One region of the Actinacidiphila reveromycinica genome, then DNA from elsewhere that is predicted to be linked to it. Evidence: riboswitches for the same ligand, from Rfam matches in the RefSeq annotation. Region 1 holds a riboswitch; the other holds the start of a gene.
The links. Region 1 has a riboswitch for thiamine pyrophosphate ahead of thiO (glycine oxidase ThiO). Riboswitches for the same ligand answer to the same signal wherever they lie in the genome.
Positions count from the first base shown of each region.

Region 2: another riboswitch for thiamine pyrophosphate. It lies ahead of RVR_RS26945 (thiamine ABC transporter substrate-binding protein); the one in region 1 lies ahead of thiO (glycine oxidase ThiO).

Region 1 is NZ_AP018365.1:1,903,185-1,906,477, forward strand. It holds gene RVR_RS07935 (Rv2175c family DNA-binding protein) at 1-184, opposite strand, end outside; gene RVR_RS07940 (NAD(P)/FAD-dependent oxidoreductase) at 297-1,508, opposite strand; TPP riboswitch at 1,607-1,719, shown strand; gene thiO (glycine oxidase ThiO) at 1,716-2,999, shown strand; gene thiS (sulfur carrier protein ThiS) at 2,996-3,202, shown strand.
Region 2 is NZ_AP018365.1:6,311,722-6,315,014, reverse strand. It holds gene RVR_RS26950 (ABC transporter permease) at 1-430, opposite strand, end outside; gene RVR_RS26945 (thiamine ABC transporter substrate-binding protein) at 409-1,479, opposite strand; TPP riboswitch at 1,500-1,641, opposite strand; gene rlmN (dual-specificity RNA methyltransferase RlmN) at 1,683-2,801, opposite strand; gene RVR_RS26935 (phosphatidate cytidylyltransferase) at 2,928-3,293, opposite strand, start outside.

The DNA.
Region 1 (3,293 bases):
TGAAGTCGCCCGGCACCATCAGGACCTTGTTCTCCCCGCGCCGGACCGCGATGAGCTGCCCTTCCTTGATCAGCGGCCGGATCCGGGTCACTTCCAGACCGAGACGCTCGGCGACCTCGGGCAGGGTGAGCCAGGAGGGGACGAGAGCGTCAATGCGTGCGTCAACCGACGAGTAAACAGTCACGGGACAAGCGTGCCACCTACGGCCGACAACCGCTCCCAGCGCTGAGCCGTCACGGTGCCGTGTACCGCCGGCCGCTCCGGACGGGCGGGACCACCGGCGGGGCCGGCGGCCGTCAGCGCGGCACGGCGGACTTCAGCGGCACCGCCGGGTCCGCGGCGAGCACCGGGTCCGGCGCGGAGCCCGCGGCGATCAGCTTCCGGGCCTGCGCCATGTCCCGCGGCCGGCCCACCGCCAGCACCGCCACCAGCACGCCGCGGCGCAGCCAGAGCACTGACCAGGAGCCGTCGGAGGGGTCCCCCCGGGAGATCAGCGTGTCCTCCTCCCGGTGGAACCCGGCGTACTGCACGAACCGCCCGAACTGCTCGGACCAGAAGTACGGCACCGGGTCGTACGCCTCCTCGCCGCCGAGCAGGTTCGCGGCGGCGGTGCGCGGGCCCTGGACCGCGTTGTCCCAGTGGTGGACGAGCAGCCGCCGGTTGTAGCGGGCCGAGGGGAAGGACGCGCAGTCGCCGACCGCGAACACGTCGGGCGCGGTGGTCCGCAGCCGCTCGTCCGCGCGCACGGCGCCCTGGGGGTCCAGGGTCACCCCGGAGCCGGCCAGCCAGCCGGTGGCGGGGCGGGCGCCGATCCCGACCACCACGGCGCCGGCCGCCAGCCGGCTGCCGTCGGCGAGCACCACCCCGCCGGCCTCGACCCCGGCCACGGTGGTGCCGGTCCGCAGGGTCACCCCCGCCTCGCCGTACCAGCCGGTCATGTGCGCGGTGACGGACGCGGGCAGCACACCGGCCAGCGGGCGGTCGGCGGCCTCCACCACCGTCACCTCGCAGCCGGCCTGCCGGGCCGCCGTCGCGAACTCCGCGCCGATCCAGCCGGCGCCGACCACCACGACGTGCTCGCGCCGTTCGAGCACGGGGCGCAGCGCGGCGGCGTCGTCCAGGGTGCGCAGCGGGTGCACGCCGGCCAGGCCGGCGGTGCCGGGCAGCACCACCGGGTAGGCGCCGGTGGCCAGGACGAGCGCGTCGTAGGCCACCAGGCCGGCGTCGGTGACCAGGTGGTGCTGTTCGGCGCGCAGCGCCTGCGCGTGCACCCCGAGCCGCAACTCCACGCCGAGCGCACGGAAGTCGACGTCGAAGCGCACGTCGGCCAGGGCGCCGCCCTCCGCGCCGAGGAGCACCGCCTTCGACAACGGCGGGCGGTCGTACGGCGGGTGCGGCTCGTCCCCGAGCAGGGTGACGGGGCCGCGCCAGCCCTGCTGGCGCAGTTCCACGGCCGTCTGCACGCCGGCCATGCCGGCCCCCACGATCACTGCGCGACGCTCGTCCACCGGGACACGTTAGCGCGTTGGCGCCGCGCCGGGGCGGGGTCCGCACGGCAGCCGAAGGCGGCGGCCGCCGGGAAGGGGCCCTCGGCTAAGCTGGCGGCAAGCGAATTCGCGGGAGCCCGGGCGCACCGGGCTGAGAGGGCGGCTGGCCGGCCGCCGACCGTACGAACCTGATCCGGGTCATGCCGGCGAAGGGAGCAGCGAAGACTCATGCGTACCCGAACAGCGGACGTCCTCGTCGTGGGGGGCGGCATCATCGGCCTGGTGACGGCGTGGCGCGCCGCCCAGCGCGGGCTGTCCACGGTGGTGGCCGACCCCTCGCCGGGCGGCGGCGCCGCCCACGTCGCGGCGGGGATGCTCGCCGCGGTCACCGAGTTGCAGTACGGCGAGCAGACACTGCTCGACCTCAACCTGGCGTCGGCGGCGCGGTATCCGGACCTCGTCGCGGAACTGGCCTCGGACACCGGCATGGACGCCGGGTACCGGCCGTGCGGCACCCTCGCGGTGGCGCTGGACGCGGACGACCGGGCGGACCTGCGCGACCTGCACGCCTTCCAGACCTCGCTGGGCCTGGCCGCGCAGTGGCTGAGCGGGCGGGAGTGCCGCCGGCTGGAGCCGCTGCTCGCCCCCGGGGTGCGCGGCGGGCTGCGGGTGGACGGCGACCACCAGGTCGACCCGCGCCGGCTGGCCGCGGCACTGCTGCGGGCCGCGGACGCGGCGGGCGCGGAGTTCGTCCGGGCGAAGGCGGCCCGGCTCCGATGCGCCGGCGACCGGGTCACGGGTGCCGAACTCGCGGACGGCACCCGGGTGTCGGCGGGCCGCACCGTGCTGGCCGCGGGCTGCGAGAGCGGCCGGATGCCGGGGCTGCCGCAGGACGCGCTGCCGCCGGTGCGGCCGGTGAAGGGGCAGATCCTGCGGTTGCGGATGCCGGCGGGGCAGGCGCCCTTCCTGTCCCGGACGGTGCGCGCGGTGGTCCGCGGCAGCCATGTCTACCTGGTGCCGCGGGAGAACGGCGAACTGGTCCTGGGCGCGACCAGCGAGGAGTTCGGCTGGGACACGGCGGTGACCGCGGGCGGGGTCTACCAGTTGCTGCGCGACGCGCACGACCTGGTGCCGGGCATCACCGAACTCCCGCTCACCGAGACGCTCGCGGGGCTGCGGCCGGGCTCCCCCGACAACGCGCCGCTGCTGGGCCCCTCGCCCCTGGACGGCCTGCTGCTGGCCACCGGGCACCACCGCAACGGCGTGCTGCTCACCCCGATCACCGGGGACGTGCTCGGCCATGTCCTGGACACCGGTGGACTCCCCGACTACGCCGCCCCGTTCGCGGTCGGACGGTTCGCCGCCGGAGCGGCGGGAACCGGGACGGCGGCGCCCGGCGCGGCGGGAAGCGGACGGCCCGGAACGCCGCCGGGCGGGACACCGCCGGGCGCGACGCCCCCGCTCGGCGCCGGACACGTCGGGGCGTCGGCCCGTGAGGAGCAGTCGGTATGACGATCACCGTGCTCGTCAACGGGGAGCGGCGCGCCCTGGAGGACCCGGTCGAACTCGGCGCTCTCGTCGCCCGGTTCACCTCGGCGCCCTCCGGGGTGGCCGCCGCGCTCAACGAGACCGTCGTGCCGCGCTCGCGCTGGGCGGCGACCCGGCTGGCCGAGGGCGACCGGGTGGAGATCCTCACCGCGGTCCAGGGAGGCTGAGCGTGGACACCACACGAACCGCGCCCTCCGAGGCGCCCGCGGGCGCCGGCGATCCGCTGCGCATCGGCGGCGTAGTCTTCGGGTCCCGCCT
Region 2 (3,293 bases), 4.4 Mb from region 1:
AGAGGCTGTCGGTGAAGCCTCCCTGCCCGAGCAGCGCGAGGAACGCCGAGCCGGCGACCACGGTCGGCAGCACGAACGGCACGGTCACCACGGCCCGCAGCAGCCGCTTGCCGGGGAAGTCCAGCCGTGCGAAGGCGTACGCCCCCGGCAGCGCGACCGCGAGCGTCAGGGCGGTGGACGCGGCGGCCTGCCAGCAGGTGAACCACAGCACGTGGCGCACCGAGCCGTCGCCGAGCACGTCGCCGATCCGGCCGAACTGCCAGCGGCCGCCCTGGTGCAGGCCGCGGCTGACGATGGACGCCACCGGGTAGGCGAAGAAGGCGGCGAAGAACGCCAGCGGCAGCGCGGCCAGGGCGAGTCCGGCCGCGAGGGGGCGGGGCCGCCTCCCGCGACCGGACGCGCGCGGCTCTACAGGACGATCGAGTTCCACGACTTCACCCAGTCGTCCCGCTTCGCGGCGATCTTGTCGGGCGCGATCGTGGTCGGGTGCGGGACCTTCGCGCCGTACTTGGTGAACAGCTCCGGCTCGACGGCGCCCTTGACCACCGGGTCGACGTACATCTGGAGCGGCATGTCCTGCTGGAAGGTCCGGCTGAGCATGAAGTCGATGAACGCCTTCGCGCCGGCGGGGTTCTTCGCGCCGTGCAGCACCCCGGCGAACTCGATCTGGCGGAAGCAGGTGCCGGTGGCCACGCCGACGGGTGACTGCGCGGGCTGCGGGGTGACGCCGACCACCTCGGCGGGCGGGCTGGAGGCGTAGGAGACCACCAGCGGCTTGTCGCCCTTGGCCTTCCTCCCCGCGGCCGACCCGGAGAAGGTGCTGTCGTACGCCTGCTCCCAGCTGTCGACGACCTGGACGCCGTTGGCCTTCAGCTTCTTCCAGTACGCCTGCCATCCGTCGTCGCCGTAGGTGGCGGCCGTGCCCAGCAGGAAGGCCAGGCCCGGTGAGGAGGTGGACACGTTCTCGGTGACCAGCAGGTTCTTGTACTGCGGCTTGACCAGGTCGGCGAAGGTCTGCGGCGGCGCGAGGTGGTGCGAGGTGAAGTAGGCGCGGTCGTAGTTGACGCACACGTCGCCGGAGTCGATCGGCGTGACGCGGTGCTGCGCGGCGTCGAGCTGGACGTCGGAGGGCACCTGGTCCAGGCCCTTGGCCGTGTACGGGTCGAACAGGCCGTTGTCGAGGGCGCGGGAGAGCAGGGTGTTGTCCACGCCGAAGAACACGTCGCCGCGCGGGTGGTCCTTGGTGAGGATCGCCTGGTTGACCGCCGCGCCCGCGTCCCCGCCGCGCAGCACCTTGACGGTGTAGCCGGTCTCCTTGGTGAACTGCGCCATCACCGACTTGGAGGCGGCGAACGAGTCGTGGCTGACCAGGGTGACGGTCTTCGACGGGGTGCCGGACGCGCTCCCGGACCCGGAGCCCGAACCGCCGCAGCCGGCCAGGAGCGTGGCGCCCGCGGTGGCGAGGACGAGCGCGCCCATGGCACGCCGACGGATGGTGCTGTTCACTGTCGTTGACTCCCTACGCCGGTATGACCCGGATCAGGTGGGAGGGTCTGCGGCCTGGGCCCGGCGACGGTCCTGCCGTCGCGTCGTCCCAGCCGCACTCTCAGCGCCGTCTCAGGCGCTCCCCTGTCGGATGTTCATTTGTCCCGCTGGTGCGATGAACGCACCAGCGCACCGTATCAGCGTGCGGAAGCGGCGAGCTGACCGCAGGCCCCGTCGATCTCCTGGCCACGGGTGTCGCGGACGGTCACCGGCACGCCGTGGGACTCCAGCGCGGCCACGAACGCCCGCTCGTCCTCCGGACGGGAGGCGGTCCACTTCGAGCCGGGGGTGGGGTTGAGCGGGATCAGGTTGACGTGCACCCGGTGGTTCTTCAGCAGCCGGCCGAGCCGGTCGGCGCGCCACGCCTGGTCGTTGACGTCGCGGATCAGGGCGTACTCGACGGAGACGCGGCGGCCGGAGACGTCGGCGTAGCGCCAGGCGGCGTCCAGCACCTCGCGGACCTTCCAGCGGGTGTTGACCGGCACGAGGGTGTCGCGCAGCTCGTCGTCGGGGGCGTGCAGGGACACCGCGAGCCGGCACTTGAAGCCCTCGTCGGCGAACCGGTGCATCGCGGGGACCAGGCCGACCGTGGAGACGGTGATGCCCCGCTGGGACAGCCCGAGCCCGTCGGGCGCCGGGTCGGTGAGGCGGCGGATCGCGTCGACCACCCGGCGGTAGTTCGCCAGCGGCTCGCCCATGCCCATGAAGACGATGTTCGACAGCCGGTCGGGGGCGCCCGGCCCGCCGCCGGGCACGTCGCCGTCGCGCAGCGCCCGCATCCCGGCGACGATCTGGTGCACGATCTCCGCAGTCGACAGGTTGCGGTCCAGGCCGGCCTGGCCGGTGGCGCAGAACGGGCAGTTCATGCCGCAGCCGGCCTGCGAGGAGATGCACATCGTCACCCGGTCCGGGTAGCGCATCAGCACCGACTCGACCAGGGTCCCGTCGAAGAGCCGCCAGAGCGTCTTGCGGGTGTCGCCGTCGTCGCAGGACGCGTGTCGGACCACGGTCATCAGCTCGGGCAGCAGGTCGCCGGCGAGGCGGCCGCGCGCGCCGGCCGGGATGTCGGTCCACGTCGCCGGGTCGTCGGTGTAGCGGGCGAAGTAGTGCTGCGACAACTGCTTGGCCCGGAACGGCTTCTCCCCCAGCGCCGCCACGGCCTCCCTCCGCTCCGCGGGCGAGAGGTCGGCAAGGTGCCGCGGCGGCTTCTTGGCCCCGCGTGGCACGGCAAACGTCAGTTCTCCGGGTACAGGCATGATGCCTACCAGTGTCGCAGACTCCGCGCGGTGCCCTCGTCGGGGAAGTGGGGGGCTGTGGACAAGGGTGCGGGCCAGGTGGCGTGGGAGGTGGGGGCCGGGCGGCGTGGGAGGCGGGGCCGGGGGTCAGCCCTGGCCGACGAACGCCACCAGGAGCAGCCAGACGACCGGCGCCGTGGGGAGCAGGGAGTCGAGGCGGTCCATGATGCCGCCGTGGCCCGGCAGCAGCGTGCCCATGTCCTTGATGCCGAGGTCGCGCTTGATCATGGACTCGCCGAGGTCGCCGAGGGTGGCGCTGACGGCCGCGGCGAGCCCCAGCAGCAGGCCCTGCCACCAGCGGCCGCCGTCCACGAAGTACTGCATGAGCAGGGCGCCGGCGACCATCGCGAAGCTGATCGCGCCGGCCAGGCCCTCCCGGGTCTTGCCGGGGCTGATCCGCGGCGCGAGCTTGTGGCTGCCGAAGCGCCAGCCGACCGCATAGGCGCCGGTGTC